Regions from separate parts of the Streptomyces sp. NPDC104581 genome, predicted to be linked through region 3. Evidence: riboswitches for the same ligand, from Rfam matches in the RefSeq annotation. Region 3 holds a riboswitch; each other region holds the start of a gene.
What was found. Region 3 has a riboswitch for cobalamin ahead of ACZ61E_RS15475 (ABC transporter substrate-binding protein). Riboswitches for the same ligand answer to the same signal wherever they lie in the genome.

Region 1: linked by a shared signal. The riboswitch ahead of metE (5-methyltetrahydropteroyltriglutamate--homocysteine S-methyltransferase) and the one ahead of ACZ61E_RS15475 (ABC transporter substrate-binding protein) in region 3 are both predicted to bind cobalamin.
Region 2: linked by a shared signal. The riboswitch ahead of ACZ61E_RS15140 (ribonucleoside-diphosphate reductase subunit alpha) and the one ahead of ACZ61E_RS15475 (ABC transporter substrate-binding protein) in region 3 are both predicted to bind cobalamin.

Annotation. Positions count from the first base shown of each region.
Region 1 covers NZ_JBVJNN010000001.1:192,575-200,044, reverse strand. The annotation lists gene ACZ61E_RS00910 (SAM-dependent methyltransferase) at 1-577, opposite strand, end outside; gene ACZ61E_RS00905 (RNA polymerase sigma factor) at 1,138-1,749, shown strand; gene ACZ61E_RS00900 (hypothetical protein) at 1,752-2,471, shown strand; partial or broken gene ACZ61E_RS00895 (DNA polymerase III) at 2,668-2,766, shown strand; cobalamin riboswitch at 2,879-3,100, shown strand; gene metE (5-methyltetrahydropteroyltriglutamate--homocysteine S-methyltransferase) at 3,263-5,587, shown strand; gene ACZ61E_RS00885 (hypothetical protein) at 5,731-6,555, shown strand; gene ACZ61E_RS00880 (Asp23/Gls24 family envelope stress response protein) at 6,691-7,116, shown strand; gene ACZ61E_RS00875 (hypothetical protein) at 7,129-7,470, opposite strand, start outside.
Region 2 covers NZ_JBVJNN010000015.1:108,920-116,389, forward strand. The annotation lists gene ACZ61E_RS15125 (GlxA family transcriptional regulator) at 1-242, opposite strand, end outside; gene ACZ61E_RS15130 (hypothetical protein) at 324-527, shown strand; gene ACZ61E_RS15135 (ribonucleotide-diphosphate reductase subunit beta) at 535-1,554, opposite strand; gene ACZ61E_RS15140 (ribonucleoside-diphosphate reductase subunit alpha) at 1,554-3,977, opposite strand; adenosylcobalamin-variant (AdoCbl-variant) riboswitch at 4,136-4,235, opposite strand; gene ACZ61E_RS15145 (YbdD/YjiX family protein) at 4,369-4,575, opposite strand; gene ACZ61E_RS15150 (carbon starvation CstA family protein) at 4,572-6,779, opposite strand; gene ACZ61E_RS15155 (GntR family transcriptional regulator) at 6,967-7,470, opposite strand, start outside.
Region 3 covers NZ_JBVJNN010000016.1:24,158-31,627, forward strand. The annotation lists gene ACZ61E_RS15465 (ABC transporter ATP-binding protein) at 1-341, opposite strand, end outside; gene ACZ61E_RS15470 (FecCD family ABC transporter permease) at 338-1,390, opposite strand; gene ACZ61E_RS15475 (ABC transporter substrate-binding protein) at 1,406-2,392, opposite strand; cobalamin riboswitch at 2,434-2,586, opposite strand; gene ACZ61E_RS15480 (M67 family metallopeptidase) at 2,567-2,980, opposite strand; gene ACZ61E_RS15485 (amino acid permease) at 3,097-4,557, opposite strand; gene ACZ61E_RS15490 (DUF2017 domain-containing protein) at 4,866-5,480, opposite strand; gene clpS (ATP-dependent Clp protease adapter ClpS) at 5,480-5,785, opposite strand; gene ACZ61E_RS15500 (nicotinate phosphoribosyltransferase) at 5,986-7,341, shown strand.

The DNA of each region.
Region 1 (7,470 bases), on a different contig from region 3:
TGATGGTGAGGGTGCTGCCCGAGGGGAGTGCCGCCTTGAGATGCTCGACGATGCCGTGCGCGCCGCCTTCGACACGGTCGTCGGTGACGAAGTGGAGCAGCGCGTTGAGGCTCAGCGCGATGGGCCGGGTGAAGTCGAGCGTCTCCGCTATCTCCGGTGTCGCCAGGAGCGCGGCCGGGTCCGTGACATCGGCGTGCGCGTACGAGGTGTGCCCCTCGGAGTGGCTGTGGAGCAGTGCCCGCGCGTGGGCCAGGACGATCGGGTCGTTGTCCGTGTAGACGACGCGCGCCGAGGGGGTGACCTCCTGGGCGACCTCATGGAGGTTGGGCGAGGTGGGGATGCCCGTGCCGATGTCGAAGAACTGGGTCATGCCCTCCTGGGCGAGGAACCGCGCAGCGCGCCGCATGAAGCGCCGGTTGATGCGGGCGGTGGCCAGGATGGAGGGGAAGGCCGCGAGGGCCTTGCCGGCCGCCTCGCGGTCGGCGGGGAAGTTCGTGGTGCCACCGAGGTAGTAGTCGTACATACGGGCCGAATGCGCCTGATCGAGTTTCAGGTCCACCGTGCTGTTCTCCGCCATGCCACGCCCCCAGGAGTGGTTCGCTGTCCGGTCGGCCGGCCCGGGTGCGCGCCGTACCGGCGCCCCCTCCGCCACCGGGGTTCACTTCCCGCCGTCCGCACGGAACAACCGCGGGAGCGAGGGGCGTTCCGCCGGGCCATGGCGGTCTGTTCGGACGAACGGGAACAGGTTTCCGAAACCGTCACCCGAACGCCTAAGTAGTCATACTATTACCGTCGGCGAAGACAATTGACCGAAGGTTTGCACAAGACGCCCGTTCTTCCGGTTGGCTGTCGAGTGAGACATCCCGTCTCCACCGAGATCCGCTCCACCGTGGCGCGGCACGGTGCCCCCCACCCCCCCCCAAGGACATGCGTGGAACTCGATCGGGAAGCCCCGGCGGTTCGCGGAACCTTCGCCCGGGTCTTCACCGGCCACCCGAGGACCGCCACGAGAAGCGGCCCGGCGACCGAAGCGCGCGCCGGAGCACGCCACCTCCGAGGTCCGCAGTACGCCCCCCACACACCGTCGGGCGCCGCCCCGACACCGGACGCGCCGACGCGCGCGTCCGAGAGCGGAAAATGATGGCCGCCAGTACCCCCAGGACACGGGCCGCGGACGCCCCCGGCACCGGAGAAGCCCCCGACGACGCCCGGCAGGGACGGCTGGGCCTGACCTTCGACGCCTTCCACGACTACCACCGCGAATTATGGATGCGCTACGCCCACTCCCAGGTCGGCGGGCGCCCCGCGGCCGAGACCGTGGTGGACACCGCCTGCGCGCACCTGAAACGGGACTGGAAACACGCGCTGGCCCGGGAGTCGGTCTCCCGCTACGCTTGGTCGCTGCTGAAGGAGGAGACCCACCGCTGGCTCGACGAACGCGGACTGCGGCCGCTCCTCGTCGGCACCGCCGCCTTCCACGCGGCACTCGCCAAACTCCTCCGGGACGGCACCCGGGACCAGTTCACCGTCCTGGAAGGTGAACTCGGCCTGTACGGCGCCATCATGGACCTGCCCGAGCGTCAGTACGACATCATCGTCCTCAGGTTCGTCCTCGGCGAGGACGAGGAGAACGTCGCGGAGTACCTCGGCATCGAACTCGCCACCGTACGCTCCCAGGCACAGCATGCCCGCCGCCGCCTGGCACGCGAACTCGACCTGGCCATCGAACCGACCGAGACGGAAGGGTAGCCGTGCGCACCAACGACCACGCCTCCATCAGCACCCTGCTCGACCAGGCAGAGGTCCTCGTCGACACCTACACCGACTACGACACCGAAGCCGCCAGGCGACGGGTCGAGGCCAGGGCCGCCCGCGTACCCTCCGAACCCGGTTCCGGCGCGCCGCGCACTCCCGCCGCGCACGAGCAGGCCGCCCGCGACCTCGACCTCGCGGTCTCCCTCATCGTCGACACCCCGCAGGCGGCAACGGCCCTGGCACGGCTGGCCGATGACGACCGGCCGGACCCCGAGGGCGCGGTCGTCTTCGGCGCGCTGCTCCATCTGGCACGTGACCACGACGCCGCCCAGTTCTGGTGGCAGTTCGCGGCCGGCGGCGGCAACCGCACCGCCGCCTTCTGTCTCTACCTCGCCCATGGACGGCGTGCCGAGTTCAGCGACGCCCGGCACTGGCGTGCGGAGGCCCGCAGACTGACCGCACCGGACAGCGCGCCGCCGGCCCCGGCCGCGCGCCCCCTGCTGCCGGAGAGCATCCGTCACCAACTCCTGACCCAGTGCCGCTCCGGCAGCCGCCCCACCCTTCCGGCCCGGCTGGAAGCGGTCATCAACCGCCTTCCCGTCGACCCGGACAACGACTTCGGTACGATCCCGCGCCCCGTCCCCACCCTGACGCGCGACCTTCCGCACGGCCATCAGTCCGCCCCGCCCGGCCGGGCGGGGAACGCCGGCACCTGAGACCCGACGCACCGTCCGGTGACGCCCAACCACCTTCCGCCGCCTGCCACTTTGCGTCCGCCGCTCGCCGCCCGCCGGGAAACCGGATGACCGGGGACCGGGCCGTTCCTCCCCCGGCCCCATGGACGACGAGGGGCACCTGCTGAGCATGGTCGGCGTCGAGGCGACCTGTCGGGCACCGGCGAGGGACCACCGCGCCGGCCTCCCGCTGGAGGGCCGCCACCACCGGGGCGACGACGACGCGTGGAACATCGCCGCCCTCGTCGTGCGGCCGGCGGAGCGCGGGGACCGGCCCGCCCCTTCCTGCGCGCACCGGGGACCCGTCGTGCCTCCTGCGCCCGGATCGCCTCGCCCGTTCCCCCGTCCGCGATGTGGTCCACACGTGTGCGCCCGCCGCCCGGCCCTCTAGGCTGGTCGGTGCAGCTGGTTCGTCCCTGTCCGCCAGGCAGGTGCGTCGTAAGAGGGAACCCGGTGGGAATCCGGGACTGCCCCGCAGCGGTGAGTGGGAACGACCGCCGTCATACGCACTGGGCCCGGACGGGTCTGGGAAGCGACGGCCAGTAGGAGTCTCGTGAACGGTACGAGACGGGCCCACGAGTCCGAAGACCTGCCCGTTGCCCGCGCGTGACCGATCGCGCGCGGTCGTTCCGGTGACCTCGTGGGCGGGTCGGCGCACATATCGAGCGGCACGCGCGTCCGACGACGCGGCGTGGACCGCACGATCGGTCGTCCCTTCGCGCCCGCGTCCCGTCCCCGGGACCTCAAGGACACATCTCGCGAAGGAGAGTTCCGTGACAGAGAAGTCCGCGGCCGCGGCAGCACGGGCCACCGTGTACGGCTACCCCCGCCAGGGACGGAACAGGGAACTGAAGAAGGCCGTCGAGGGCTACTGGAAGGGCCGCGTCGACGCCGCCGCCCTCCGCAGGACCGCCGAGGAGCTGCGCCGTACGAACTGGCGGCAACTGGCCGAAGCGGGCATCCAGGAAGTGCCCTCCGGCGACTTCTCCTACTACGACCACGTCCTGGACACCAGCGTCATGGTCGGCGCCGTCCCCGAACGGCACCGCGCGGCGGTTGACGCCGACGCGCTGGACGGCTACTTCGCCATGGCTCGCGGCACCCGGGACGTCGCGCCGCTGGAGATGACGAAGTGGTTCGACACCAACTACCACTACCTGGTGCCCGAGTTGGGCCCGGACACCGTCTTCACCGCCGACCCGGCCAAGCAGGTCGCCGAGTTCGGGGAAGCCCTCGCGCTCGGCCTCACCGCCCGCCCGGTCCTGGTCGGCCCCGTCACCTACCTCCTGCTGGCCAAGCCCGCCCCCGGTGTCCCCGCCGGCTTCGAGCCGCTGACCCTGCTCGACCGGCTCCTGCCCGTGTACGCCGAGATCCTGGCCGACCTGCGCGCGGCGGGAGCCGAGTGGGTGCAACTGGACGAGCCCGCGCTGGTCCAGGACCGTACCCCCGCCGAACTGGAGGCCGCCGGCCGCGCCTACCGCGAGCTGGGCGGGGCGGCCGACCGGCCCAAACTGCTCGTCGCCTCCTACTTCGGCCGGCTCGGGGACGCGCTGCCCGTCCTCGCCAGGGCCCCGATCGACGGACTCGCGCTCGACCTCACCGCATCGGCCGCCGCCGACCTCGACGCCCTCGCGGCCGTCGGCGGGCTGCCCGGCAAGCGACTGGTCGCGGGCGTCGTCGACGGACGCAACATCTGGATCAACGACTACGAGAGGTCCCTCACCACCCTGGGCACGCTCCTCGGCCTCGCCGACCGCGTCGACGTCGCCGCCTCCTGCTCCCTGCTGCACGTCCCGCTCGACGCCACCGACGAACGCGACATCGACCCCGGGATCACCCGCTGGCTCGCCTTCGCCCGGCAGAAGACGGAGGAGATCGCGGTCCTGGCACGCGGACTCGGGCAGGGCACCCACGTCATCACGGCCGAACTCATCACCAATCGCGCCGCGCTCGCCTCCCGGGCCGGCTCCGCCCTCACCCGCGACCCCGCCGTGCGCGCCCGCACCGCCGCCGTCACCGACGCGGACGCACGGCGCTCCCAGCCGTACACCGAACGCACCACGGCGCAGCGGACCCGTCTCGGCCTCCCGCCGCTGCCGACGACCACCATCGGCTCCTTCCCGCAGACCGCCGAACTGCGCACCGCGCGGGCCGACTTGCGCGGCGGGCGGATCGACACCTCCGGATACGAGGAACGGATCAGGGAAGAGATCCGGGAAGTCCTGTCCTTCCAGGAGAAGACCGGGCTCGACGTCCTGGTGCACGGTGAGCCCGAACGCAACGACATGGTGCAGTACTTCGCCGAACAGCTGACCGGTTACGTCGCCACGAGCCACGGCTGGGTGCAGTCCTACGGCACCCGGTACGTGCGCCCGCCGGTCCTCGCCGGGGACATCTCCCGGCCCGGACCGATGACCGTGCGCTGGACGTCGTACGCGCAGTCGCTCACCGACCGGCCGGTGAAGGGCATGCTCACCGGGCCCGTCACGATGCTCGCCTGGTCATTCGTCCGCGACGACCAGCCGCTCGCCGACACCGCGCGCCAGGTCGCGCTCGCACTGCGCGACGAGGTCGGCGACCTCGAAGCGGCGGGCACCCCGGTCATCCAGGTCGACGAACCCGCCCTCCGCGAGACGCTGCCCCCGCGCTCCGCCGACCAGGCCGGCTACCTGGCGTGGGCGACGGAGTCCTTCCGGCTGACCACCGGCGGGGTACGGCCGGACACCCAGATCCACACCCATATGTGCTATGCCGAGTTCGGCGACATCGTCCAGGCCATCGACGACCTCGACGCCGATGTCATCAGCCTGGAGGCCGCACGCTCCCACATGCAGGTCGCCGGCGAACTCGCCGCGCACGGGTACCCGCGCGAGGCCGGACCCGGTGTCTACGACATCCACTCCCCGCGCGTCCCCACCACCGAGGAGGTCACAGCCCTGCTCCGCAAGGGACTTGAGGCCATCCCGGCCGACCGGCTCTGGGTGAACCCGGACTGCGGGCTGAAGACCCGCGGCTGGCCCGAGACGCGGGCCGCACTGGAGAACCTGGTCGCAGCTGCCCGCGCGATCCGCTCACGACCGGCCACCGACGGCTCCTGACCCGCGGGGCGCCGTGGCGGGCCGGGCCGGAGAGCGACACCTCCGGGTCCGGCCCGCCGCCGCGCCGGGCCATCTCTTTGCGGCGGCGGAGCGGGCGCATGACACTTGAGGTGCGGGGGCCACGCTCGGCGAGGGAGAGTCGTATGCCCCAGGGCGACAAGAGCCGGGACGACCACGACCGGCAGGAGTTCGACGGAGAGGAATCCGGCGCGGAAGAGGCGGAAGTCGTCGACGGGGAAGAGGAACCCGACGAATACGCCGAGGGCGAGGTGGTCGAACAGGGACCACCGGATGTCTATCTGGACGTTCCGGTGCTGAACATCGAGGAGATCCAGCTCGGCGTGCAGGATCTGCGGGCCCATGTGTCCCTGAAGGCCGAAGTCCTCGATCTGGTCCGGCTGAATGTCGGCGCGGACGTCACGCTGGGATCGGTGGACCTCGACATCAAAGGTGTCGAGGCGCAGGCGCAGCTGAAGGTCCGCCTCCACAACGTCGCGACCATCGTCAACCGTGTATTGACGACGATCGACCGGAACCCCGAAATCCTGGAGCAGTTGAGCAAGGGTCTGGGAGAGGCGGTCGAGGAAGTCGGTACGGGCGCCGGGGGAGCGGTCAAGGAGATCGGCAAGGGCACCGGTGACGCCGCCGAGAGTGTGGGCCGGGGCGCCGGCGCCGCTGTCGAGGACGTCGGCGAAGGTACGGGCAAGGCGGTGGAGGACGTGGGCGAGGGCGCCGACGAGGCCGTGAAGGACGTCGGCGGGAGCGCCGGCGACAGCATCGAGGCCGTCGGGAGGAGCACCGGCGAAGCCGTCACGCCGGACTCGGCAGGTAAGGCCCACAAGACCCGCAAACACACCCGCGGGCCCGCGAAGGACACCGGCTCACGCAGGCGAGGCGACGGATCGGGCGAACAGCGCGAGGCGCGGAACGCCAGGACGGCCCGCCGCCGCGACGCGTACAGACGCTGATCCCCATGGGGGTGCCTCGGCGGGGGGCCTCACCCGAATGGCGTTGTCCGGACGTGCGGAGCACCCTGGTGAGGGGGGACGACCGCCCGGGAGGCATCTCTCCCGGCGGTGACAACCCAGGAAGACTGGTCGGTCATGACAGTGAACGAAGCCACCTCGAAAGCAATGTCCAACGGCCACCACCACCGCCACGACGTCAGAGGGAGAACGACGATCGCGGACTCGGCGGTGGCTTCCATAGCCGGTGTCGCGACCCGCGAAGCGGCGGGTGTCCACGCGATGGGCGGCGGAGTCTCCCGGACCCTGGGAGCCGCCCGGGACAAGATGTCCCTCTCCGACGACGCCTCACGCGGAGTACGGGTGGAAGTCGGCGAGAGACAGGCCGCCGTCGATGTGAACGTGGTCATGGAGTACGGCCATCCGCTTCCCCGGACCACCGACGACATCCGCTCGGGCGTCTCCGACGCCGTCGGGAACATGACCGGACTCGATGTCGTGGAGGTCAACATCGCCGTCCTCGACGTGCACGTACCCGGGTCGGACGACGACAGCGGCGAGTAGTCCCCGCGACCGTCAGAGTCGTCCGCCCGTCATACGGGTCAGCGGCCCGACGTGCGGCTTGGCCGTCTGACGGCCCAGGGCGAAGGCGCCGCCGGCCAGCCCGACGACTCCCGCCGCCGCACCCGCCGCTATCGCCTTGCGGTGCTTGACGGCGGTCCACGCGGTGGACGCCGTGGCAGCCGCTCTGCCCGCGGTGGAGATGAGGGCCTGCTGCCCGCTCTCCCAGCCGCTCACGGCCGCCTGGCCGGCCCGCTTCGTGGCGTCGCCCGCCGTACGCGCACCGTTCCCGACGGACTTCTCGGCCGCCTGCCCCGATTCCCTGGCCTTCGACGCGGCGGCGGTCGCGTCCGTCTT
Region 2 (7,470 bases), on a different contig from region 3:
ACGTAGGTGTCCCCGGCCGGCACGCAGATCAGATCGGCTTCCTCCAGCCGGTCGAGACCCTGGAGCGCGGAGATGGTGAATCCGGCGTGCGTGCGCAGGACGGGGCCCTCGGCGGAGACGACGGCGAAGTCGTAGACGGGCAGCCCCTGCGCGCTGCGGTCGAGACCGAACACCTCGCAGAGCACACCGAGTTCGAAGGGGTGCACTCCGTCGAGCAGGACGACCGCCACGTTTCTCAGCATGGAAGCAGTGTGGCAGTAATTCGATGGTTCATGACAGTCCTGCCACTGCTCTTTCTGCCGTGGAACGACGAGAGTGGAGCCATGAACGCAATCGGTGGTTACCTCGTCGTACTCGCTCTTTTCGGCCTTCTCGCCCTTCCCGGTCTCATCGGGCACCTCAGGGACCGCGCCATCGACCGCCAACTCCGCCGCGCGGAGCACCCGGACGGCCACGCACGGCCGGGCCGGCCGGGCGGAACGATCACGCTCCGCACGGCCGGCCCGGCGGTCACCCCACTGGGCTGAAGCCCCTTCAGAAGTCGTCGTCGAAGCCGACCGTGCCCTCCACCGCCACCTGGTACGCCGAGGGGCGGCGTTCGAAGAAGTTGGTCAGTTCCTGGACGCCCTGGAGCTCCATGAAGGAGAACGGGTTCTCCGAGCCGTACACCGGCGCGAAGCCCAGGCGCTGGAGTCGCTGGTCCGCGACGCACTGGAGGTATTCGCGCATCGACTCCGTGTTCATGCCCGGCAGGCCGTCCCCGCACAGGTCGCGGCCGAACTGGAGCTCCGCCTCGACCGCCTCCTTCAGCATGTCGGTGACCTGCTGCCGCAGCGCGTCGTCGAAGAGTTCCGGCTCCTCCTTACGGACGGTGTCCACGACCTCGAAGGCGAAGTTCATGTGCATCGTCTCGTCCCGGAACACCCAGTTGGTGCCTGTGGCCAGCCCGTGCAGCAGGCCCCGCGAGCGGAACCAGTAGACGTAGGCGAACGCCCCGTAGAAGAAGAGGCCCTCGATGCAGGCCGCGAAGCAGATCAGGTTCAGCAGGAAGCGGCGCCGGTCGGCCCGGGACTCCAGGCGGTCGATCTTCTCGACCGAGTCCATCCACTTGAAGCAGAACTGCGCCTTCTCACGGATCGACGGGATCTCCTCGACCGCGTCGAACGCCGCCGCGCGGTCCGCCGGGTCCGGCAGGTAGGTGTCGAGCAGCGTCAGATAGAACTGGACGTGCACGGCCTCCTCGAAGAGCTGGCGCGAGAGGTAGAGCCGCGCCTCGGGGGAGTTGATGTGCTTGTAGAGCGTCAGCACCAGGTTGTTCGCGACGATCGAGTCGCCCGTCGCGAAGAACGCGACCAGCCGGCCGATCATGTGCTGCTCACCGGGGGTGAGCTTGCCGAGGTCGGCGACGTCGGAGTGGAGGTCGACCTCCTCCACCGTCCAGGTGTTCTTGATCGCGTCCCGGTAGCGCTCGTAGAAGTCCGGGTAACGCATGGGGCGCAGGGTGAGTTCGAAGCCCGGGTCGAGCAGGTTCTTCTCTGCGTCGGACGTGGTCATTACTGGCAGGCCTCGCAGGACTCGGGGTTTTCCAGGGAACAGGCGACGGCGTCGGCGTCCGGCGCCGGCTGTGCGGGCACGGGCGCAGGCCGCGCGGGTACGGGCACCGGCGCCGCGGCGGTGACCGGCTGGGACTTCGCCGCGCGGGCGATCCGCGTCGCCGGCCGCGAGCGCAGGTAGTACGTCGTCTTCAGCCCCTTCTTCCAGGCGTACGCGTACATCGAGCTGAGCTTGCCGATGGTCGGTGTCTCCAGGAACAGGTTCAGCGACTGGCTCTGGTCGAGGAACGGCGTGCGCGCCGCCGCCATGTCGATCAGGCCGCGCTGCGGGATCTCCCACGCCGTGCGGTACAGCTCGCGCACCTCGGCCGGGATCCAGCCGAAGGCCGCCACCGAGCCGTTGGACTCGCGCAGCGCCTCACGGGACTGCGCGTCCCACACGCCGAGCTTCTTCAGATCGGCCACCAGATAGGCGTTGACCTGGAGGAACTCACCCGACAGCGTCTCGCGCTTGAAGAGGTTGGAGACCTGTGGCTCGATGCACTCGTACACGCCCGCGATCGAGGCGATGGTGGCCGTCGGCGCGATGGCGAGCAGCAGGGAGTTGCGCATTCCCGTCTTCGCGACGCGCGCCCGCAGGGCCTCCCACCGCTCGGGCCAGTTGAGGGTGGTGTCGTAGTGGTCCGGGTGCAGCACGCCGCGCGCCGCCCGGGTCTTCGACCAGGCGGGCAGCGGGCCCTCGCGCTCGGCGAGGTCGCAGGACGCCTCGTACGCGGCGAGCATGATCCGCTCGGCGATCCGGGTGGAGAGGGCGGCGGCCTCGGGGGAGTCGAACGGCAGCCGCTTCTTGAAGAAGACGTCCTGGAGGCCCATCAGACCCAGGCCCACCGGGCGCCACTTGGCGTTGGAGCGGCCGGCCTGCTCGGTCGGGTAGAAGTTGATGTCCACGACCCGGTCGAGGAAGGTGACGGCGGTGCGGACGCTGTCGTCCAGCCGCTCCCAGTCCAGCTCGCCGCTCCCGGTCACGAACGCCCCGATGTTGACCGAGCCCAGGTTGCAGACGGCCGTCTCGCCGTCGTCCGTGACCTCCAGGATCTCGGTGCAGAGGTTGGAGGAGTGCACGACGGCGCCGGGCTCGGCGGTCTGGTTCGCCGTACGGTTCGACGCGTCCTTGAAGGTCATCCAGCCGTTGCCGGTCTGCGCGAGCGTACGCATCATCCGGCCGTACAGCTCACGCGCCGGGATGCTCCTGCGGGCCTTGCCCGCCGCCTCGGCCGCGCGGTACGCCGCGTCGAACGCGTCGCCCCACAGGTCGACCAGCTCGGGCACGTCGGCCGGCGAGAAGAGCGACCAGTCGCCGTCCGCGTCGACCCGGCGCATGAACTCGTCGGGGATCCAGTGCGCGAGGTTCAGATTGTGCGTGCGGCGCGCCTCCTCGCCGGTGTTGTCGCGCAGCTCCAGGAACTCCTCGATGTCCGCGTGCCACGTCTCCAGATACACGCAGGCGGCGCCCTTGCGCCGGCCGCCCTGGTTGACGGCGGCGACCGAGGAGTCGAGCGTCCGGAGGAACGGCACGATGCCGTTGGAGTGCCCGTTCGTGCCGCGGATCAGCGAACCGCGGGCGCGGATACGGGAGTACGAGAGGCCGATGCCGCCCGCGTGCTTCGAGAGGCGGGCCACCTGGTGGTAGCGGTCGTAGATGGAGTCCAGCTCGTCCAGCGGGGAGTCGAGCAGATAGCAGGACGACATCTGGGGGTGCCGGGTGCCGGAGTTGAAGAGGGTGGGGGAGGAGGGGAGGTAGTCGAGTCGGCTCATCAGGCCGTACAGCGCGGCGACTTCGTCCACGGCGGCCGGGGAGTCGTCCTTGGCCAGCCCGGACGCGACGCGCAGCATGAAGTACTGCGGCGTCTCGATGACATCGCGGCTGATCGGGTGCCGGAGCAGATAGCGGCTGAAGAGGGTGCGCAGACCGAAGTAGCCGAAGCGGTCGTCGGCGGCGGGGTCGATCAGCGCGTCGAGGCGGGCGGCGTGGCGGGTGACGAACGCGGCCGTACGGTCCGCGATCAGCCCCTCCGCGTGGCCCACGGCGACCGAGGAGGAGAACGAGACGGCGCCCTGGCCCGCGGCCTCCTCCGCGATGGCGCGGGTGAGCAGGCGGGCGGCGAGGCGGGAGTACGCGGGGTCCTCGGAGATGAGCCCGGCGGCGGCCTCGGTGGCGAGTCCGCGCAGCTCGGCCTCGTCCGAGGCGGCGCTGCGGCCACGGAGCGCGGCGGCGGCGACCCTGCCGGGCTCGGTGTCGGCGAGGTCGGCGGTGAGGTCCGTGAGGAGCCGCAGAAGGCCCGTCCCGGGTCCGTCGGCCGGTCCGGCCGTCTCCCGTCCCCGCTCGGAGATCGCTGAAGCCGGATCGGCTGGCGCGATGGTCACGTGGTGCTCTCCCTCGCTCGGCTCTGGGCCTCGGGGAGGGCACGGCGGCGCACGGCAGCGTAGGCCGTCCCGGAAACGGGCGGCGCGCGGCGCGGCGTCCACCGGCCCTGCCTCGGGGCCCGGACGTCTCGGCACCCGGTTCGGTCGACCCGGATGCGCCGTCGGCAGGTGCTCGGACTCGCGGGCGCGACGAAGCGCACCACAGCACACCGTTGCGGGACAGTTCCGGATTTCCACCGGATTCTCCTGCGGCGACAGCAGACTTGAGCATACATGTGGGGCTCGTTGGGAGCGGCACCCCCCACATGTTGTGTCGGACCTCCTCGATCAGGGGGAGCGGCGAAGGGCCGCCGCTCCCCCCGGGGGAACAGCGGCCCTTCGGTCGTCATGCTCAGCAGCAGCGGAAGCCCTCCCGCGGGTCCGCCTCGCGTGCGTCCATCCGGTTCCGTTCGAAGGCGCGGCGTGTCAGGGGCTCCGCCGTCGGGTCGCAGGCGCGGGTGTGGGCCACGTAGTGGTCGTACGCCGACTCGCCCGTCAACTCCCTCACGTACCAGCGGATCCGGCCCACCGCGTGGCGCACCTTCGCCGCCGAGGTCATGACCGGCCCGTCCCGGCGCCCGCCCCGGCCGACGCCTTCGTCTCCGCCGCGGCCAGTTCCGCCTTCTCCTCCTTCGTCGCGAACATGCCCGCCGGCGCGACCAGTTCCGACTTCACGTACGGCGTCTCCGAGAGCTTGACGCTCTCCGGGTGCCGGATCGCCTTGTAGCAGACGCGGCCGGCGTCCGCGATGACCACGATGATCAGGATCGCGAAGAGCGCGCAGAGCACGCCGTCCACCGTCGAGTTGGTGACGACCGTGTGCATGTCGTCCATCGTCTTCGCCGGAGGGAGCACCTCGCCGTTGTCGATGCCCGTCTGGTAGACCTCGCGCTGCTTGAAGAAGCCGACCTTCGGGTCCTCGGAGAAGATCTTCTGCCAGCTCGCGGTGAGCGTGACCGCCGCGTCCCAGGCCAGCGGAACCGCCGTCACCCAGGCCCATTTGAGGCGCCCGGACTTCACCAGCAGCGTCGTGCACACGGCGAGCGCCACCGCGGCCAGGAGCTGGTTCGCGATGCCGAACAGCGGGAAGAGCTGGTTGATGCCGCCCAGCGGGTCGTGCACGCCGACCCAGAGGAAGTAGCCCCACGCGCCGACGACCACGGCGCTGGCGAACCAGACGCCCGGCTTCCAGCTGACCTGGCGCATCGGCTTGTACACGTTGCCGAGCATGTCCTGGAGCATGAAGCGCCCGACGCGCGTCCCCGCGTCCACCGTCGTCAGGATGAACAGCGCCTCGAACATGATGGCGAAGTGGTACCAGAACGCCTTCATCCCCGCGCCGCCGATGACGGACGAGAAGATCTCGGCCATGCCGAGCGCGAAGGTCGGCGCGCCGCCGGTCCGCGACAGCAGGCTCGACTCCTCGACGTCCTTGGCCGCCTGGGCGAGTTGGTCCGGCGAGATGGTGAAGCCGAGGTTGGCGACCGCCTGGGAGGCGGACTCGACCGTGCCGCCGATGACTCCGGCGGGGGAGTTGATCGCGAAGTAGAGACCCGGGTCGATGATGCACGCCGTGATCATCGCCATGATCGCGACGAACGACTCGGTGAGCATCGCGCCGTACCCGATCATCCGGATCTGGGTCTCCTTCTGCACCATCTTCGGTGTGGTGCCCGAGGAGATGAGGGAGTGGAAACCGGACAGCGCGCCGCACGCGATCGTGATGAAGACGAACGGGAACATCGATCCGGCGAAGACCGGGCCGTCACCGCGGCTCGCGAACTCCGTGACCGCGTCCATCTTCATCGTCGGCAGCGCCACGACCACGCCGATCGCCAGCAGCGCGATCGTGCCGACCTTCATGAAGGTCGACAGGTAGTCGCGCGGCGCCAGCAGCATCCAGACCGGCAGCACGGACGCCAGGAAGCCGTACACGATCATCCAGATGACCAGCGTGCCGGCCTCCAGCGTGAAGGTGTCGGCGAGCGAGGACTCGGCGACCCAGCCGCCGGCCACGATCGCGAGCAGGAGCAGCGCCACGCCGATGAGCGAGACCTCGCTGACCTTGCCCGGCCGCATCACCCGCAGATACACGCCCATGAAGAGCGCGATCGGGATGGTCATCGCGATGGAGAAGACACCCCACGGCGAGTCGGCGAGCGCGTTGACGATGACCAGTGCCAGCACCGCCAGCAGGATGATCATGATGAGGAAGACCGCGATGAGCGCGGCGGCGCCGCCGAACGGGCCTATCTCGTCACGCGCGATCTGGCCGAGCGAACGGCCGTCGCGGCGCGTGGAGAAGAACAGCGTGACCATGTCCTGGACCGCGCCCGCGAAGATGACACCCGCGACGATCCAGATCGTGCCGGGCAGATAACCCATCTGCGCGGCCAGCACCGGTCCGACGAGCGGTCCCGCGCCCGCGACGGCCGCGAAGTGGTGGCCGAAGAGCACGCGCCGGTCGGTGGGGTGGAAGTCGACACCGTTGTCGAGCCGTTCGGCGGGCGTGGCCCGTGTCTTGTCGACCTTCAGGACCCGCCGGGCGATGAATCTGGAGTAGAAGCGGTAGGCGATCGCGTACGAGCCGAGTGCCGCGGCCAGCATCCAGGCCGCGGAGATCTCCTCGCCGCGTGACAGCGCGAGGACACCCCAGCCGACCGCTCCCACCAGGGCGACGAGCGCCCATATGACGATCGACTTCGGCGTGAGACGCCCGGACGATTTCGGTGCGGCGGAACTTGGCTGTGCCGGCTCTGGCATGGCGAGTCGTCCCCTCACTGGATCACCTGCTGAAACTCGCAGGAAATCTAGGGGACCTTTTCGGCACGCGTCACCCCCCGTCCGCATATCGGTACGGCAACGGTGTGCGTTCCGTACTTCCGCGCCGGTTCCCGAACATGCCCTTTGACGTGGGCCTACGCCGATATCGGCAGCCGGCCCTCCGGAGTCAGTCGGTCGGTCTGCGCAGCCGCGCCACGAACTTGTAGCGGTCGCCGCGGTACACCGAGCGGACCCACTCCACGGGCTCCCCGGCGGTGTCGATCGAGTGCCGCGAGAGCATCAGCATCGGCAGGCCCACGTCGGTCCCGAGGAGCCCCGCCTCGCGCGGTGTCGCGAGCGACGTCTCGATCGTCTCCTCGGCCTCCGCGAGGTGGACGCCGTACACCTCGGCCAGCGCGGTGTAGAGCGAGGTGTACTTGACGAGCGAACGGCGCAGCGCGGGGAAGCGTTTGGCCGAAAGGTGCGTGGTCTCGATGGCCATCGGCTCGCCGCTCGCCAGCCGCAGCCGCTCGATGCGCAGCACCCGGCCGCCGGCGGTGATGTCGAGGAGCCCGGCGAGTGTGTCGTCGGCGGTGACGTAGCCGATGTCCAGCAGCTGCGAGGTCGGCTCCAGGCCCTGCGCGCGCATGTCCTCGGTGTACGAGGTGAGCTGGAGCGCCTGCGACACCTT
Region 3 (7,470 bases):
AAGCGCCGGTGCGGGGAGCGGCCCATCGCGACGACCTCGCGGACGGTCAGCTCGAAGTCGGTCTGCCCGTCCTGCGGGACGGTGCCCACGCGCCGGGCGCGCTCCTTGGCGGTCATGGTGTGCAGGTCGTCGCCGTCCAGCAGCGCCCGGCCGTGGGTGGGGCGCAGCGCCCCGTACACACAGCGCAGCAGGGTGGTCTTGCCGCTGCCGTTGGGGCCGACGAGTCCGACGGTCTCGCCCGGTGCGGCGGTGAGATCGACGGCGTCGACGAGGTGCCGGCCGTCTCCCGTTCCGTAGGAGAGTCCCTCGATCCGCAGCGAGGCGGCCGTTCGGTCGCTCATACGGGGGCTCCTTCGGGACGGCGGCGCATCAGCCACAGGAAGAACGGGCCGCCGATGAGGGCGGTGAGGACGCCGACGGGGATGTCCTGCGGCGCGGCGACGGTCCGGGCGGCGAGGTCCGCGACGACGAGGACGACCGCGCCGCCGAGCGCGGCGACCGGCAGCAGCGGCCGGTGCGCTGCCCCGACCGCCATGCGCGCGGCGTGCGGCACGAGCAGTCCGACGAAGCCGATGGCGCCGCTGGCGGCGACCATGACGCCGGTGACGAGTGAGGCGAGGACGAACACGGCGGCGCGGAAGCGCGCGGTGTCCAGTCCGAGTACGGTCGCGCCCTCCTCCCCCACCAGCAGCAGGTCGAGGGGTCTGGCGAGCGCCATGAGGACGGCGGTGCCCGCGGCGAGGACGACGGCCGGGACGGCGAGCGCGCCCCAGCGGGCGCTGCCGAGGCCGCCGAGCGACCAGAACAGCGCTTCCTGGAAGTGTTCGGGCCGGGCCGAGACGACCAGGACGAGCGTGGTGAGCGCGGACAGGATGTACGAGACGGTCACCCCGGCCAGTACGAGCCGCCCGCCGGTCATGGTGCCGCCGCGCCTGGCCAGCGCGTAGACGAGGGTCATGGCGGTGAGCGAGCCGGCGAAGGCCGCCGCAGGCATGGCGACGGTGGTGGTGATCCCGGCGCCGACACCGCCGCCGACACCGAGGACCAGGACGAGTACGGCGCCGGCGGACGCCCCCGAGGAGATGCCGAGGAGGAACGGGTCGGCCAGCCGGTTGCGGACGAGGGCCTGGAGGACGGTCCCGACGACGGCGAGCCCGGCGCCGACGACGGCGCCGAGCAGCACGCGCGGCAGCCGCACGTCCAGGACGATCGTGCGGAAGGGACTGGGCTCCGCGCCGCCGGTGAGGATCGTGAGGACCTCACCGGGCGGGATACGGACGGAGCCGAGCGCGAGCCCGGCGACGGCGGCGCAGGCGAGGGCCACGGCGAGCGAGGCGAGCACGAGGGCGTGCCGCAGCCGGCGGTGGCCGGGCGGGGTCCGGCAGGTCATGACGGCGGGAGCCCTCTAGAGTCCCGCCCCTGGGTGGAGTTGGGCCGCGAGGCGCCGGACGGCGGCGGGGGCGCGGACGCCGAGGACGGCGTCGGAGAGCGGCAGGACGGCGAAGCTCCTGTTCCTGATCGCCGGGACGTCCTTCAGTACGGGGTCCTCCAGCAGGCGCTTCTTCTTCTGCGCGACGGTGGTGGCGCCGTAGTCGTAGATCACGATCGTCTCGGGCTCGCGGGCCACGACCTGCTCCCAGGTGGCGTCGCCGAAGGACTTGTCGAGGTCGGCGAAGACATTGCGTCCGCCGGCCCGCCGGATCAGCTCGTTGCCGATGCCCCTGCCGCCCGCGGTGAACGCGGTCTTGTCGCCGCTGTCGTAGACGAAGACCGGGACGGGCTCCACGTCCTCGGTCGCGGCGGCGGTGGTGGCGAGGGTGGTGCGCGCTCCGGCGGTCCACTTCTCGGCGCGGTCGGCGACACCGAAGGTACGGCCGACCTCGCGGACCTCGCGGAACACGTCGTCCATGGAGGTCCGGCCCTCGGCGCAGCTCTCCAGGTTGAGCCGGGTGTCGATGCCGGCGTCCTTGAGTTCGTCGCGGGTGCGGCCGTCCTTGGCGGCGAAGGCGCTCGCGTAGCCGCCGTAGACGAAGTCGGGGTTCGCGGCGAGGAGTCTCTCCTTGGAGGGGTACTCCTCGGCGATGACCGGGACGCTGTCGTACGCCTTCCGGTAGGCGGGGAGGACGGCGTCGTCCAGCCAGGCGGTGCCGATGAGGGAGTCGGTGAGGCCGAGCTCGATCATGATCTCGGTGACGTGCTGGTTCATCGTGACCACGCGCTTCGGGGGTGCCTCGAAGGTGGTCCGCACACCGCAGTTGGTGACGGTGTACGGGAATCCGCCGGCCGGTGCCCCGGAGGCACGGACGGGGTCCGGGGTGGCGCCGCAGGCGGCGAGCGGGAGCAGCAGCGGTAGCAGGACCGCCGGTATGAGCGCGTGGCGTCGCGAGGGCATGACTGGGCCTCCTCCGGGGGATTTCCGCGTCCCCTGGCATGGTGGGAGAAGGGCGACAGGTCAGTTCCTGGCTTCCGGGCCCCCGCTCGCGCGCGGGGCCCGGTCACAGTGGCGGGACCGTGCCGGATTCACACCGGCTTCCTGGGTCCTGCCGCCCTGGACGGCGTCAGTTTGTCAGACGACCTCGACCTCTTCCTCCGTGACCTCGCCGTCGACGATGCGGTACGAGCGGAACTGGAAGGGGCCCATGTCGTCGGTGTCGGCGGTGGAGACCAGGACGTAGTGGGCGAACGGCTCCATCGCCAGGTCGATGTCCCGGCGGGAGGGGTACGCCTCGGTCGCGGTGTGCGAGTGGTAGATGACCACCAGGTCCTCGTTGCGCTCGCGCAGCTCGTCGTCGAGCTTCTTGTGGTCGTCCGCGTCGAACTCGTAGAACGTGGGCGAGCGGGCCGCGTTGAGCATCGGGATGAAGCGCTCGGGCCGGTCGCTGTCCTCGGGGCCCGCGATCACGCCGCACGCCTCGTCGGGGTGGTCCGCCCGCGCGTGGGCGACGATCTGGTCGTACAGCGCCTGGGTGATGGTCAGCATGGGGTGAAGGATAGACAGGTGGCCTCCGTGTGTGAGACACGGAGGCCACCTGGTGAGACGGGTGCCGGGACGCCCGGCGGCCGACGGGGAGCCGCCGGGACGTCGCGGGGTGGGTGTCAGTCGCCGGCCTTGGCGAACTCCGGCTCGTTCGGGCCCTCGGGGGCGCGCGCCGCGAGTTCCGGGTTGCGGCTCTTGAGCAGCGCCCAGCCGCCGACGAGGAACACCGCCCAGAGCGCGCCGACGTACAGCGAGACACGGGCGTCGGAGTCGTAGGCGATCAGACAGGTCACGAAGGACAGGAACGCCAGCGCCACCCAGCTCAGGGCCGAGCCGCCCGGGGCCGGGAACGGGGACGTCGGGAGCCGGCCCGCGACGACGGCGGAGCGGTACTTGATGTGGCTGATGAGGATCATCATCCAGGTCCAGATACCGGCGGCGGTGGCCACCGAGGTGACGTACAGGAACGCCTTCTCGGGGACGACGTAGTTGAGGACGACGCCGATGCCCATCAGCGCGACGGACGCCGCGATGCCGGTGGCCGGTGTCCGGCGCCTGTTGAGCCTGCCCAGGGCCTTCGGCGCCTCCTTGTTGGCGGAGAGGTCGCGGAGCATCCGGCCGGTGGAGTACATACCGGAGTTGCAGGACGACAGCGCCGCCGTCAGCACGACGAAGTTGACGATTCCGGCGCCGAGCGGAATGCCGATCCTGGCGAACGCGTGCACGAACGGGCTCTCGCCCTCGCTGAACTCGGTCCACTTCACGACGGCGAGGATGACGGTGAGCGCGCCGACGTAGAAGACGATGATGCGCCACGGCAGCGTGTTGATCGCCTTGGGGAGCGTCTTCTCCGGGTTCTCGGACTCGCCCGCCGTGACGCCGACGAGTTCGACGGCGAGGTAGGCGAACATGACGCCCTGGAGGGTCATCAGGCTGGAGCCGATGCCGTTGGGGAAGATCCCGCCGTGCTGCCAGAGGTTGCCGGTGGCCGCGGTGTCGCCGGCGTCGGAGAAGCCGAGGGTCAGGACGCCGAGGCCGATGACGATCATGCCGATGATGGCGGTGACCTTGACCATCGAGAACCAGAACTCGACCTCGCCGAAGATCTTGACGGAGATCAGGTTGACGCCGAAGAGCACCAGGAGGAACACCAGGGCGCTGACCCACTGGGGGATCGCGGGGAACCAGAAGTGGATGTAGATCGCCGCGGCCGTGAGCTCGGCCATGCCGGTCACGATCCACATGAGCCAGTACGTCCAGCCGGTGACGTAACCGAAGAACGGGCCGAGGAACTCGCGGGCGTACTCCGCGAAGGAGCCGGAGACCGGCCGGTAGAGCAGCAGTTCGCCGAGCGCCCGCATGATGAAGAAGATCACCACGCCGGCGAGGGCGTACATCAGGATGATGCTCGGCCCGGCCTTGGCGATGTTCGCGCCGGCGCCCATGAACAGACCGACGCCGATGGCGCCGCCGATCGCGATCATCTGGACCTGGCGGCTGCCGAGTCCGCGTTCGTAGCCCTCCTCCGAGGTGTCCGCGGAGGGCCTGTCCGAGGTGTTGTCGACCTGTGGGGAGGTCATGGTGATGCGCCCTTTCTCCCTAGCCTGTGCCGGTGGTCGTGAAGATTTACCACGGGCCGGGCCGCGATCCGCGGAGGCGGCTGTGGCGCGGCACACAGGAAGAAGCGGACGAATCTCCCCCCGAATCGCAAAGCGTGCGGGGGCGGTGACGCGATCGTTGTCCGGAGTTGAGTGTCCGCCGAGGAAGCGGAGCATGTCCGTCCGGAGACGGTGTGACGGAGGCGGTCGGACCCTGTGACGGGCCCGTCGCGGGAGCGGGGCGCGGAGGCCGGACCGGCGGACCCGTCAGGGCATCACACACCGGACCGTCACGGCATCATCGTCTCGACGAGCGTCTCCTGAAGCGCCCCGAGCCACAGGTACGCCATCACCATCGGCTTGCGCGGGTCGGAGTCCGGCAGCCGGTACAGGCTCTCGCCCTCGTCCTCGTCGGAGACGTCCAGCCTGCTGCCGATCGTCAGGCGCAGGTCGTTGAGCGCGCCGAGCCAGTGCCGGCAGTCGTCGGGCGTCAGCTTCAGTACGGCCCCGCCCTCGCCGGACGCGGAGAGGGCGTCCAGGCCGCGGACGACGGCCAGGCCGTCCGCACGCTTGCGGTCACGCAGGTCGTTCTCCGTGAAGCGCCTGAACTCGGAGGCGTACGCGCGCAGTTCGTCGTCGGTGTCGTCGCCGAAGCCGTAGGCGTCCGGAAAGAGCCGGGCGAGCGCGGGGTCGGACGGCGGTTCGCTGGGCCCCTCCGCGAAGTAGGGCGGCCATGGGGCCTCCCCGCCGACGGCGGGGGAAGGGTCCTCGCCCTCGGCCGGTTCGTCGCCGGGGCCGATCAGTTCGAGGAGCTGGACGGCGAGGGAGCGCAGGATCGAGATCTCGATCCCGTCGAGGGCGACGGCGGCGCCACCTCCGGGGATCGCCTCGAACTGCCCGGCCATCAGCGGGTGTCCTGGGAGAGCGTGGCCCACAGGCCGTATCCGTGCATGGCCTGCACGTCGCGTTCCATCTCCTCGCGGCTGCCGCTGGAGACGATGGCGCGGCCCTTCTGGTGGACGTCGAGCATCAGCTTGTGCGCCTTGTCCTTGGAGTAGCCGAAGTACGTCTGGAAGACGTAGGTCACATAACTCATGAGGTTGACCGGGTCGTTGTGGACGATCGTCATCCACGGCACGTCAGGTTCCGGGACGGTGAACGTCTCCTCGGCCGACTCGGGAAGTTCGATCTCTGTCGGGGCAACACTCACGGTTCGGGACGACCTTCTTCTCCGCCGGGGGTCCCGGGAATCGCCCCGGGATGCACAGCCTCACAGCCCCATGCTGCCACCCGGAGGGGCCTGTCGCACAAACGGCGGCCCCGGAGCCCGCCGAGTCGCCTCCGACCCGCCGGAAGACGGCCGTTCCCTAGAAATCGTCAAACTGACGAGATCCCTGTAGCATCGCTCGTATGAACTCTGCGGAACTTGAGAAGGGCCTGGTGAAGGACGAGGGCGGCCGACGGGTCGGAGTTCCGTCGACCGCGCTCTTCACCGACCAGTACGAGCTGACGATGCTGCGGGCGGCGCTGCGGGCGGGGACGGCCGAGCGCCGCTCCGTCTTCGAGGTGTTCACCCGGCGGCTGCCCGAGGGGCGGCGTTACGGGGTCGTCGCGGGCACCGGGCGGGTCCTCGACGCCGTCGAGAACTTCCGCTTCGACGAGGACGTGATCGGCTTTCTGCGCGAGCGCGGGATCGTCGACGGCGCGACGCTCGACTGGCTCGCCGGCTACCGCTTCACCGGGGACATCTGGGGCTACCAGGAGGGCGATGTGTACTTCCCCGGCTCGCCGATCCTGCGGGTCGAGGGCTCCTTCGCCGAATGCGTGCTGCTGGAGACGGTGATCCTGTCGATCCTCAACCACGACTCGGCGATCGCCGCCGCCGCCTCCCGGATGTCGGCGGCGGCCGGCGGGCGCCCGCTGATCGAGATGGGCGCGCGCCGCACGCACGAACTGGCCGCCGTCGCCGCGTCGCGCGCCGCCTACGTGGGCGGCTTCGACACCACGTCGGACCTGGCGGCCGGGTTCCGCTACGGCATCCCGACGGTGGGCACCAGCGCGCACGCCTTCACCCTGCTGCACGACAACGAACGGGACGCGTTCCAGGCGCAGGTCGACGCGCTCGGCAGCGGTACGACGCTGCTCGTGGACACCTACGACGTGGCGGAGGCGGTCCGTACGGCCGTGGACGTCGCCGGGCCCGGGCTGGGCGCCGTCCGCATCGACTCCGGCGACCTGCTGCTCGTCGCGCACCGGGTGCGGCAGCAGCTGGACGAGCTGGGCGCGGTGAACACCCGGATCGTGGTCACCTCCGACCTGGACGAGTACGCGATCGCCTCGCTGGCCGCGGCGCCGGTGGACGCGTACGGGGTCGGCACCCAGCTGGTCACCGGCAGCGGCAATCCCACCTGCTCGATGGTGTACAAACTGGTCGCCCGTGCCCACTCCGGCGATCCGGGGGCGCCGCTGCACGCGGTGGCGAAGAGGTCGACGGGCGGCAAGACGTCGGTCGGCGGCCGCAAGTGGGCGGCGCGGCGGGTGGACGCCGAGGGCCACGCGGAGGCCGAGGTCGTCGGGACCGGGCCGGTGCCCGCGGACCTGCTGGACCGGCAGCTGCTGGTGGAGCTGGTCAAGGGCGGTGAGGTGGTGGCGCGCGAACCCCTGGACGCGGTCCGGGACCGGCACGTCGAGGCACGTGCGGCGCTGCCGATGTCGGCGATCCAGCTCTCGCGCGGAGAGCCGGTCATCCCGACCGTCTACATGTGACGGACACGAGGTTCGGAGGAGGTATGGCACGCATGAACGGACGTCGACCGGGAACGCCAGGCTCCGAGAGGCCAACCGGCACGGGACGCCATAGGCTCGGTGACCCCCGCCCGCTCCCCACCGAAGGAC